DNA from 2 places in the Arthrobacter sp. JDC6 genome. Region 2 is predicted to be linked to the other one. Evidence: predicted binding sites of a transcription regulator. Region 2 holds the regulator's gene; the other holds the start of a gene.

Region 1 (5,702 bases), 310 kb from region 2:
TTCAAGACACAGGTGCAAAACAACAACATTGTGGAGGTTTTCTCCCACGGCGACACCATTGAAGGAAAGCTCCGTAAAGAGCAGGCACTGCCGGGAGCCGACGGGCAAATCTACACGCAGTTCGTGACGGAGCGGCCCACGTTCGCCAGCGATGATCTGCTGAGCGTTTTGGAGGCCAACAAGGTCACGGTGAGGGCAACGCCCCTGGCGCAGGAACGCGGCGTTCTGCTGAACCTCCTGTATTCCGTAGCGCCGGTCGCGTTGTTGGTGCTGTTCTACCTGTGGCTTCTCAGACGCCAGGGCGGCATGCTGGGAATGGGCGGCTTTGGTGGGCTGGCCGGGAAAAAATTCCAGCCAGTGAACCCACAAAATATCCGGGTTACGTTCAAGGACGTGGCCGGGATAGATGAAGTGGAAGCAGAAATTTCAGAAGTAGTGGACTTCCTCAAGGGCCCGGAGAAGTATCAGGCCATCGGTGCCCGGCCACCCAAGGGTGTCCTGCTGAGCGGACCCCCGGGAACCGGGAAGACACTGCTGGCGCGGGCAACTGCCGGAGAGGCCGGGGTGCCCTTCTTTCACGTCAGCTCGTCCGAGTTCATTGAAATGGTTGTGGGAGTAGGCGCCAGCCGGGTGCGTGAACTTTTCCAGGCCGCACGGGAGGCTACGCCCTCAATCATCTTCATCGATGAGATTGACGCCATCGGCCGGAAACGGGGTGGTTCCCTGGCCGTTGGCGGACACGATGAGCGGGAGCAGACCCTGAACCAGATCCTGACGGAAATGGACGGCTTCTCATCCTCCGAGGGAGTCGTTGTCCTGGCCGCCACCAACCGTCCCGATGTACTGGACCCGGCGCTGCTGCGGCCCGGGCGGTTCGACCGGTCCATCACCGTCCACGCTCCCGACCAGGCGGGCCGCCTGCAGATCCTCATAGTGCAGGCCCGTAACGTCAAGCTTGACGTCGGCGTTGATCTGGACCTGCTCGCCCGTGCTACGCCCGGCATGACCGGGGCGGAACTGGCCAACCTGGTCAACGAGGCCGCGCTCCTTGCCGTCAAACGGAAGAACCCGGCGGTGACCGAGCGGGACCTGTTCGACGCATTGGAAAAGGTCCAGCTGGGCACCGTACGGAACGTCGTGATGCCCGCGGACGAACGCCGGCGAACCGCCTACCACGAGTCCGGCCACGCCCTCCTGGGCATGCTCGAAGAAGGGGCCGACCCCGTCCGGAAAATCTCCATCATTCCCCGCGGACGCGCTCTGGGCGTCACCCTTTCAACCCCCGATACAGACCGCTACGGATATGACGAGAACTACCTTCGAGGAAAGATCGTGGGAGCCTTGGGCGGCATGGCAGCAGAACGGCTCGTTTTCGGCGTGGTGACCAGCGGAGCTGAAAGCGACCTGCAAAACAGCACCCACCTGGCCAGGATGATGGTCGGCCGCTGGGGAATGTCCCCAAGGATCGGACCAGTCCAGATCCTGCCCGAAGAAGGCGACCCCCGCTCCCTGGGCATCTCCGAAGGAATGCTGGACATCCTCGCCGAGGAGGTGCGCGCCCTCATCGACCAGTGCTACGAACGTGCCCTGAGACTGCTGGGGGAAAACCGGTGGCGCCTGGAATCACTCGTCGAGCAGCTGCTGGCCAGGGAAACACTGAACGAAGCCGAAATTTACGCGGCCGCAGGACTTCAGCGCCGCACCGACACCGGAAGCCCAAAGCAAGAAGACAACCATGCAAAACCGGCGCTCTGATCACCTTCACAGCACCCAACATGCCCACCGGATTTCCCGGCAGTTACCAAGGTGCTGCAAAAAACCTGGACACAAGAGCGCTTTGTTGGCTGTCTTTGCACCCGAGCGCCACCAGATCCTGACAGGAGGAAGAGAATGAACATCGGAGCACAGCCGGAACCGTCCGGCGAAACGCCCGAAGCCGACGCTTTTGAACAACAGCTTCCCGTCCTACCCGAAGGGCCCGAAGAACCCGTCCCGGCCCCGCTGCCCCCGGAGGCCTCGGAAGCCGACGCCATCGAGCAGCGCAGAGACGTGCTGCCCGGCAGGCCAGGTCCTGCCCGGGCTGCTGACGATGCAGGGCTCAAGGCAGCGGAAGCAGATCTGATCGAACAAGCCGAGGCGCCCCCCGTGGACGACGAGGACGATTACCCGGACTCACGCCAGGAACCGTACTAAAACCTAACCCGCAAAGGACTGTACAGGCCTGAGCCCTGGAACTGTTGGGGTAAACCCGGCACATGGGCGGAGGTCTGGGCCTGGATGGAGTGAGCACAACGCGTGGTGGAAGGCCGGAGGCGGCTGCGACTGGAACGCAATTCCCGGGTGCGGTCACAACGCAGGGGCGTCCAGCCCGCGCAAGGGGAGGATCACATGGAGGAGAGCAATGAATAGCGGGGAAGGAAGGCCCATCGCCTACACGGCACTGACGAAAGGGACGCCGGTCATCTCCCGCTCGGGACGGCGTTTCGGAACAGTGCACCAGGTAGTGGACGACCCGGCGGGAAATATTCTGCACGGAATCGTCGTGGCCACGAAGGAGGGGCGCCGTTTCGTGGGCAGGGATCTCATCCTGAAGATGACCACCACCCAGGTCCAATGCTCCCTCAGCGATGAGGACGTTGATGCTCTGCCCCCCATCCGGCGGCCCCGACGGCGCTTTGCCCTGAGCCTGCCCCGGCGAAGCGCCGGCACCGGCATGTTCCAACAGAAAGGAAACGCACCGGGCCCGCCCCCATGCAGGTAGAAGCAGCTATCACTTGAGCATGGGGCGGGGATCCACTGCTGAATCGGCGCTCCCCCTTGCCTGTTATCCCTTCAAAAAGCCAGCAATGACTCTTGCAAACCTCTACTACCGGTGCTAAAAAATCTATATCAGTGGATATAGATCCGGTCACATGTTGATCCGAGGAGGTATGTCATGTTGATGATGAGTGATCCGTTCCGTCAGTTCGACCGGCTGACGCAGCAGGTACTGGGCACTGCTGCCCGCCCAGCGGCCATGGCCATGGACGCGTGGCGTGAGGACAACCAGTTCGTGGTCGCCGTTGACTTGCCCGGTGTCGACCCTGAATCCATTGACGTAAACGTCGAGCAGAACGTCCTGACCATCCGGGCCGAACGCAAGGAAACGCTCGGAGAAGGGGTGGAACTCATTGCTGCTGAGCGCCCCCGTGGCGTCTTCAGCCGGCAACTGCTCTTGGGCGAAACGCTGGACACAGAAAATGTGAAGGCGGGCTACGACGGCGGTGTCCTCACGGTCCGGATTCCAGTGGCGGAGAAGGCCCAGCCCCGGAAGATCGAAGTGACGGCCGGAACGGGCGGCCAGCAGCAGCAAATTAACGCCTGAAACACCGGGAAGCATGCCGCGCCCCACGGCGGCTTTCGGGCAGGGCTGGCATTTTTCCACCCGTGACGGTCCCCGGTCCCCGCGACCCGGGGACCGTCCCCACCCGCTCCTGGCCCGCATCGGAGTGATGCGCAGCCTGGTGCCGACGCTTCCCACTATGCGGTGCAGCCTGAAACCAGGCGATCGGAGGTGACAGCATGGCCATTCAGTACATGGACGACGGCTTCGCCCCGCATGTGGATCGGGGATTCGCCACAGCAAAGACACGGCTTGAGCCGAGCAGGCTTAGCTTTCACCAGGACGACGAAACCGAAAAGCACGCCCGCGCCATGGTCGAACATATCCTCGCCCTGGAAGCAGAGCGCGTCCCCGCCGTTACAGCCGAACTTTTTTGCCGAAGCGGTTGCCGTGGCGAACGCCGTTCGACAAGCCCAGGGAAGAGGACCCGTTACATCGTTCCGTGCCCGCGACTTCTGGGAAGTCCTGAAGGATCTGATCGACAGTGTTCTGGAACAATAGCCACTCACCCTCGACCACCGCACGAAGGGGGAGGTATCGACATGGAAGCAGAACTTGAACAGCTCCGGTCGCTGGCCCGCGTGATCGTGGTCGCCGAAGCCGCCCTCGACGCCGCCTATGCCGCGCTGCGGACTTCTGCCTCAGCACTGCTGGCAAGCGGATCCGGGTCCCTTTCCGAGGTCGGCGAAGCATCAGGACTCCCTGAAGGCGAACTCCTGGACATGCTCACCTCGGACGGCAACAACGTCCTCGAACAAATGTTTCCGGAGGAGGCCTGATCAAAGGACCGGGCAGTTCCCATGAAGGCATCTGATGAAGAACGCGGACACGGCGGAACCTGCAAGGTTGCCAGGTCCCCGGGCAACGCCGGGCACGGCCGGACCAACGCGAAGCTCCAGCGCCCACCGGCGCTGCAGCTCTCAGTTTCAATCCGGCGGTGCCCTGAAGCGCATTCCACACCACAGTGTCTTGCCACCCCAAAACCGGCAGGGCCGGAGGCGGGTGACGTGCCCAGGCAGGGCACATTTGCGGGTCCTGTCCCGCACGAACCCAGGGGCTGGCCCCCAACTGAACCGAACAATCACGATAGAGAGGAGCAGCACAATGAACAACCTCGTCCGGCGTACCGGCGCCGACCTCGCCGAACCCCTTCGCCGCTTTTTCGAAGGAGATCTCGACAACTGGTTGCGCACCGAGGAGTACCGGGAAGACAAAACGCTCGTGATTAAAGCCGAGGTTCCCGGCATTGACCCGAACAAGGACATTGACATCACAGTGATCGGAGACCAACTGCGGATCAATGTCACAAGGGAAGAAAAATCCGAGCAATCGGGCAAGGAAGGCTACCGCTCGGAGTTCCGCTACGGCACGTTCTCCCGTAGCCTCCCGCTGCCGGAAGGCGCGGACCAAAACGATGTTAAAGCAACCTACACCGACGGCATTCTCGAAGTCCGCGTCCCCCTGCCCGAACAGACAACCCAAAAGCGGAAAATCCAGATCACACGTGGATAACCCGTCCGATGCGCATAGCACCGCTTCAGGTGGTCAGCCAGGGGCACCAAGCGCCGGGCTACCACCTGAAGCTTCCCCGGCAGCCACCGCTGGGGCTGTGGCGGAAATCCAACATGAAATCCCCAGCACGAACGCTCTCCGGCCATCTTCCGCGCCCGCCTGGTCGCAGAAGCGATTTCGAGGTGAAGCTGTTGATAGATGTGCTGTGCTGTGACCCTTGCCGCGCAGCGTCAGACGGTGAGAGAGGCCGGAAGCGGCGCGCGAGTCAAGCTCCCGGGAACCCGGCTGCAGGGGTAGAACTTAGGGCTTCACAGATACTGAAAGTGGTAGTCCAGCCAGGTAAATCTGCTTTGGGTTCTTTCCCCAGCACACGCCGGACAGTAGTTGTGGCTGCATCCGGAGAAGCAAAGGATCCGGAAGGTGCCCGGACGAGGGTACCGGCACGCTTCACACTCCGGAATGCCCTCCAGGAACATCCTCACCCGTTTTCGACGGATGATGTCCTCAACCAGCAATCTGCCTTCCTGATGTAAATCCACGGCGAGCTCAGCTCTTTCCACAGAATATAAGCCCCCTCTCATTGACCTGTCCCCGTCCAACCGTCAACGACCGCAGAAGCTGGGTGTCACTGGATCTGCACATCTTTGGATCTTCCTTTAACATCCCCTTCGCTTATTGTCCCCAGCCACAGATCATGAAAACAGGGGCCAGATGGAGCTTCTCATTCCAAGCTGATCAGCCCTCACCTTCTTCTTAGATGCCCTCCATTTTGAAAGCGAGGTTTGCCGGAGTTTTCGAATCCGTCCCC
Region 2 (5,702 bases):
GCAGATGCGCCGCGGCGAAGTCCCGGGAATCGACGACGACGACCACGCCGACAAGTACGAGCTCGCCGACCAGCTGATCACCGAAGCCGGACTTGGCTGGTACGAGGTCAGCAACTGGGCGCGGACTCCGGAGCAGGCCTGCCGCCACAACCTCGCATACTGGCGGGGTGACGACTGGTGGGGCATCGGCCCGGGCGCGCACTCACACATGGGCGGGGTCCGCTGGTGGAACGTCAAGCACCCGTCCGCTTACGCGAACCGGCTGTCGCAGGGGCTTTCGCCCGCCGCCGGCAGGGAAACCCTGGACGCGGAAACAAGGAACCTGGAGCGGGTCATGCTGGAGGCCCGCCTCCAGTCGGGACTGGATGTCTCAACGCTGAGTGCCGGGGGACGCCACGAGGTGGCCGGACTGATCGCAGCCGGCCTGGTTGATCCTGCTGCCGCATTCCGCGGACGCCTGGTCCTGACCCTCAAGGGCAGGCTCTTGGCAGACGCAGTAGTCCGCCGCATCCTGCCGGACTAGAGCCGGCCCGCGGGCAGTTGCCCTTACTTGATCCAGCGCAGGTTGTACTGGTAGCGGTGCGGCTGGCCCCGGTTGACGTGGATCCCTGCCGCGACGGAGAAGCACGTGAGCGCCACCCAGATCAGCGTGGCAATGACCGCGAAGATGTTCCCGACGTAGGGGACGAACACCAGGATGTTGGCCAGCACCGCGGCGATGGTGGGCGGCAGGCTGAAGTTCAGCGCTTCCTTGGATTCCTGGGCGGTAAATGGCCCGCGGTCACGGAAGATCAAGTAGATCAGCAGCGAGGGGACGCACCCCAGGATCCCGCCGAAGTGCGCCAGCGTCGCCCACTGGCGGTCTTCGCTGGCCGTAAGCGGCAGGGCGTTGGCGGGGACGCCATGGTACTCGGAACGGCCCTGGCCGTCCCTGTGATCACGTGCGTTTTCTGCCACAGTCTGTTCCTTCGAAGGTGCAAGTGGTGCTGACTACAATTCCGGCGCGGTGCGCAGTGCCTCAGGAAACAAGGAACCGCACTACCAAGAATACTGGTTCCCGGGACGCCGTCCGCCCTTCACGGCACGGTCAGGAAATCGATGACTTCCTCGACCCTGCCCAGCAGCGACGCTTCGAGGTCCGCGTACGTGCGCACGGCGCCCAGCAGCTTCTGCCATCCCAGGCCGACATCTTCCTTGGTGGCGTGGGGCCAGCCGAAGGCTTTCAGGATCCCCGTCTTCCAGTCCTGCCCGCGGGGCACGGCCGGCCATTTGTCGATGCCAAGGACAGCGGGCCGGATCGCCTGCCAGACGTCCACGTAGGGGTGACCGACGATCAGGACGTTGCCGGCGGCGCCCGGGGAGGCCATGACGGCATCCGCGATGCGGGACTCCTTGGAGTCAGGAACCAGGTGGTCCACCAGGACGCCGAGACGGCGGCCGGGCCCCGGCCTGAAGTCCGCGACGGCTGCGGCAAGGTCGTCAATGCCGTGCAGGGGCTCGACGACGATGCCCTCCACCCGGAGGTCGTCTCCCCAGACCTTTTCCACCAGTTCGGCGTCGTGCTTGCCTTCCACCCAGATCCGGCTGGCCTTGGCCACCTGGGCGCGTTGGCCGGCGACCCGAACGGACCCCGAGGCCGTCCTGCCCGCCGCGGGACCGGCAGCGGCCGGCCGGGGGGCGGGTGGCATCAGCCGGATCGGCCGGCCCTCCAGGAGGAAGCCGAACCCAAGGCGGAAGGAACGCGATTTTCCCCGGCGGTCCTCCAGCGCCACCACATGCATGCCGCCGGATTTCTCCACCCGGGTCACGGCACCCACCCAGCCTGACTGCACTTCCTCGAGCACCATGCCGCGCTCCACGGGGACCTCCGGCAGTTCCGTCCGTGCGGGAGCGGATATGCCGCGTGGGCCCCAGTTCCGGTAATCCATGGATTTGATCCGCCTAGCGCTAGTGTTCAACTCCGCAATTTCGCCCGGAGCGGTACCAATGCTAACAACGGGCCGAGGCATAATAGACTGTTAGCACTTAGGCATGTCGAGTGCTAACCCTGGGTTGCATCGGGAGGGGCATGCGCCCCGAACCATGGATGGAGGTGGAGAGTGAGCGAGCCACGCAAGCTGGAAGTACTGCGGGCCATCGTGGAGGACTACGTCCACTCCCGCGAGCCGGTTGGGTCCAAGGCCCTGGTGGAGCGGCATCATCTTGGTGTTTCCAGCGCCACCATCCGCAATGACATGGCCGCACTGGAGGACGAGGGGCTGATCACCGCCCCGCACACCAGTGCCGGCCGGATTCCCACGGACAAGGGCTACCGGCTCTTTGTGGACCAAATCTCGGCTGTCAAGCCGCTCTCGGCCGCCGAACGCCGCGCCATCCAGTCCCTGCTCGAAGGCGCGGACGACCTCGACGACGTGCTGGAGAGGACCGTCCGGCTGCTGTCGCAGCTGACCAACCAGGTTGCCGTGGTGCAGTATCCGCACCTGAGCAGGGCACTGGTCCGGCACATCGAATTCGTCCTGCTCGCCCCGCGCAAGGTCCTCGTCGTCCTGATCGCCAACAGCGGCAAGGTGGAGCAGCGGGTGATCGACGTCGGGCAGGACCTTGGCGACGACGCACTGGCTGAACTGCGCACCCGGTTCCTCGGTGCACTGGGCGGAACACCGCTGCGCCAACTGGCCCAGGCGCTGCCCGCCGTCGTCGCCGCCACCCCGCACCCGCAGCGGCAGGCGGCACACGCATTGGCGCTCGGGCTGGAGGGCCTGGCGCAAAACAGCCGGGAGGACCGGATGGTCATGGCCGGCACCGCCAACCTGGCCAGGTCCAACGTCGACTTCCCCCTCAGCATCGGCCCGGTGCTCGAGGCGCTGGAGGAACAGGTGGTGATGCTGCGGCTGTTGAGCGAAATGGCCCAGGACCACCGCGGCGTCGCTGTCAGCATCGGACGGGAGAACCCGTACGACGGCCTTGCCGAGGCCTCCGTGGTGGCCACTGCCTACGGTCCGGACAGCTCGGCGAAAGTAGGCATCCTCGGGCCCACCCGGATGGATTACCCCACCACCATGGCCGCCGTCAGGGCAGTGGCGCGCTACCTTTCCAGGATTTTGGGGCCCTGACTCTTGGCCGCCGGAGCGCGCTTCGGCCGGAAAGCAAGAGCTGGGCCGCCCAACTGAACGCAGTACAACAAGGAAGAGATACGAACTTTGAGCAGCCACTATGACGTCCTTGGAGTCTCACCCGAAGCGACGGGTGAAGAAATCAAAAAGGCCTACCGCAAGCTGGCCCGCACCCTACACCCGGACGTAAACCCCGGTGCGGACGCATCGGAACGGTTCAAGGCAGTAACTCACGCCTACGAGGTGCTTTCGGACCCCCAGAAGCGCCGGATCTACGACACCACCGGCAATGAGAACGGCACCGACAACGGTTTCGGCGGCGCAGGCTACGCGGGCCAGGGCTTCGCGTTCCAGGACATTTTCGACACCTTCTTCGGCGCCGGCGGCACGTCCGGTCCCGCTTCCCGTATCCGCCGCGGCCAGGATGCCCTGATCAGCGTACGGATCGACCTCCGCGACGCCGTATTCGGCGTGAACAAGAAACTCGAAGTGGACACCGCCGTGGTCTGCCCCACCTGTGACGGATCCTGTTGCCGCCCCGGCACCCATCCGGAACGCTGCGACATCTGCGGCGGCAGCGGACAGGTCCAGCGGGCCGTCCGCTCCATCCTCGGCCAGGTCATGACGGCCGCCCCCTGCGGCACCTGCGAAGGTTTCGGCACCGTCATCAAGGATCCCTGCAACGAGTGCAGCGGCCAGGGCCGTATCCGCAGCCGCCGGTCGCTGACCATCAAGGTCCCTGCCGGTGTGGCCACCGGAACCCGGATCCAGCTCTCCGGCCAGGGCGAGGCCGGCCCCGCGGGCGGTCCGGCCGGCGACCTGTACGTGGAGATCCGCGTCAACAATGACGCCACCTACGTGCGGGAGGGCGACGACCTGCACGCCACCCTGCACATCCCCATGACGGCAGCCGCCCTGGGCACGGATGTCAGCCTGGAAACCTTCGACGGCACGCAGGAGATCGACGTCAAGCCCGGTACCCAGTCGGGGGAGATCATCACCCTGCGCGGCCTCGGCGTCACCCACCTGAGGGGCTACGGCCGCGGCGACCTGAAGGTCCACCTCCAGGTGGACACCCCGGCCAAGCTCGACCCCGCGCAGGAGGACCTCCTGCGCCAACTGGCCAAGCTCCGTGGTGAACAGATCACCGAGGGCAAGCTCGCTGCCAGCGGCGGCATGTTCGCCAAGCTCCGGGACCGGCTCGGTAACCTGTAGCGGTGAGCAACCCCGTCTTCTTCACGCCCCCCGGTTCGCTGGCCGGGATGGCGGCCGGCCAACTCTTTGTCCTCGACGGGGCGGAGGCGCGGCATGCCGTCACCGTCAAACGGCTGTCTCCCGGCGAAGCGGTGGACATCGTCGACGGCGCCGGCACCCGGATGACCGGGAAGGTGGTGTCCGCCGCTCCCTCCGCACTCGAAGTGGAATGCGGGACGCTGACCGTTGAAGACAGGCCGGACGTCCGGCTGGTGCTGGTACAGGCCCTCGCCAAGGGGGACCGCGATGAGCTGGCCATCGAGACGGCCACGGAACTGGGCATCGACGCCGTCATACCCTGGCAGTCCGAACGGTCAATCGTCCGCTGGAAGGGCGACCGCGCAGCCCGGGCCCATGCCAAATGGGAATCCTCAGTGGCCGCGGCCGCCAAGCAGGCACGGCGCGCCTGGATCCCCGAAGTGCGGTCCGCCGTCGACACTGCCGGGCTTTCCGCTGCCGTGGAAGCTGCCGACCTCGCTGTCATCCTGCATGAGGACGCCGTTCGGCCGCTGCGCACCGTCCTTGAAGCATGGCAAGGGAAAGCAGGCTCCGGACCCCGGGAAATCCTGCTCATCGTCGGTCCGGAGGGCGGCATCAGCCAGCGGGAGGTAACGAAACTCTGCGATAAGGGCGCCGTGACCGCCCTCCTGGGGCACCATGTCCTGCGGTCCTCCACGGCCGGCCCGGCCGCCGTCGTGCTTGCCAGCGACGTCCTTGGCCGGTGGACGGCTACCGGACCTTAAAGGACCTCGTGTCCTCGTTCCGGTCCGGTTCCCCGCCGGAGCCGGCCTGGGCCACCCGCAGCATGTAATCGCCCGGCGGAAGATTCAGGGCCAGGGTGAAGACGCCGGCCTGCCCCTGTTCGGACGCAGCCGTGGTTTCACCCGCCAGGAACGGTGCTTTGCTGCCGCCGTCCGTAGACTGCAGGATCTGCCAGCGGAGCTTCGCCCCGGGCGATGTGCTGCGGCCGGTAATCTTCACGCTCCCGCCGGGCACTTCGGCGTTCTCCTGGGGATCAATGATCCAGACGGGCGCCACCAGGCCCGCGGCGCGGGTCATCAGGGCCCCGAGCTGCACTTTGCCGAAGGCCACGTAGTCCGTGTGGCCGTCCACGAGGATCCGGACCCGGATCTGCTGGCCGGTGTCGATCAGGCCCGAACTGGCGGCGGCAGCGGTTGCCGTGTAGATCAGCTGCTGGATGGCCCGGGCAGCCATGTCGGCATCGAGGTTGCTGTTGAAAGCGTCCGAGGAGACGTCGACGGTGATGACGTCCTTGCCGGAGATTGAGGTGGCAAGTTTGTCCGGGTTCTGCCAGGGCGTGAAGAAGTCAGGGTC

What was found. Region 2 encodes HrcA, which represses chaperone genes, less so after heat shock. Its sites were predicted from a motif close to TTNGCACTCGNNNNNNNCGAGTGCNAA; they were not measured.
Region 1: the regulator HrcA is predicted to act here: its motif matches at 2,853-2,879, upstream of ACV095_RS11155 (Hsp20/alpha crystallin family protein).

What each region holds. Positions count from the first base shown of each region.
Region 1 covers NZ_CM151278.1:2,394,989-2,400,690, reverse strand. Annotated here, with positions in the region: gene ftsH (ATP-dependent zinc metalloprotease FtsH) at 1-1,755, shown strand, start outside; gene ACV095_RS11165 (hypothetical protein) at 1,891-2,193, shown strand; gene ACV095_RS11160 (hypothetical protein) at 2,402-2,761, shown strand; gene ACV095_RS11155 (Hsp20/alpha crystallin family protein) at 2,936-3,364, shown strand; gene ACV095_RS11150 (hypothetical protein) at 3,925-4,161, shown strand; gene ACV095_RS11145 (Hsp20/alpha crystallin family protein) at 4,487-4,894, shown strand.
Region 2 covers NZ_CM151278.1:2,086,512-2,092,213, forward strand. Annotated here, with positions in the region: gene hemW (radical SAM family heme chaperone HemW) at 1-523, shown strand, start outside; gene ACV095_RS09745 (DUF4870 domain-containing protein) at 547-957, opposite strand; gene ACV095_RS09750 (DUF3097 domain-containing protein) at 1,077-1,928, opposite strand; gene hrcA (heat-inducible transcriptional repressor HrcA) at 2,100-3,113, shown strand; gene dnaJ (molecular chaperone DnaJ) at 3,201-4,328, shown strand; gene ACV095_RS09765 (16S rRNA (uracil(1498)-N(3))-methyltransferase) at 4,331-5,110, shown strand; gene ACV095_RS09770 (GerMN domain-containing protein) at 5,097-5,702, opposite strand, start outside.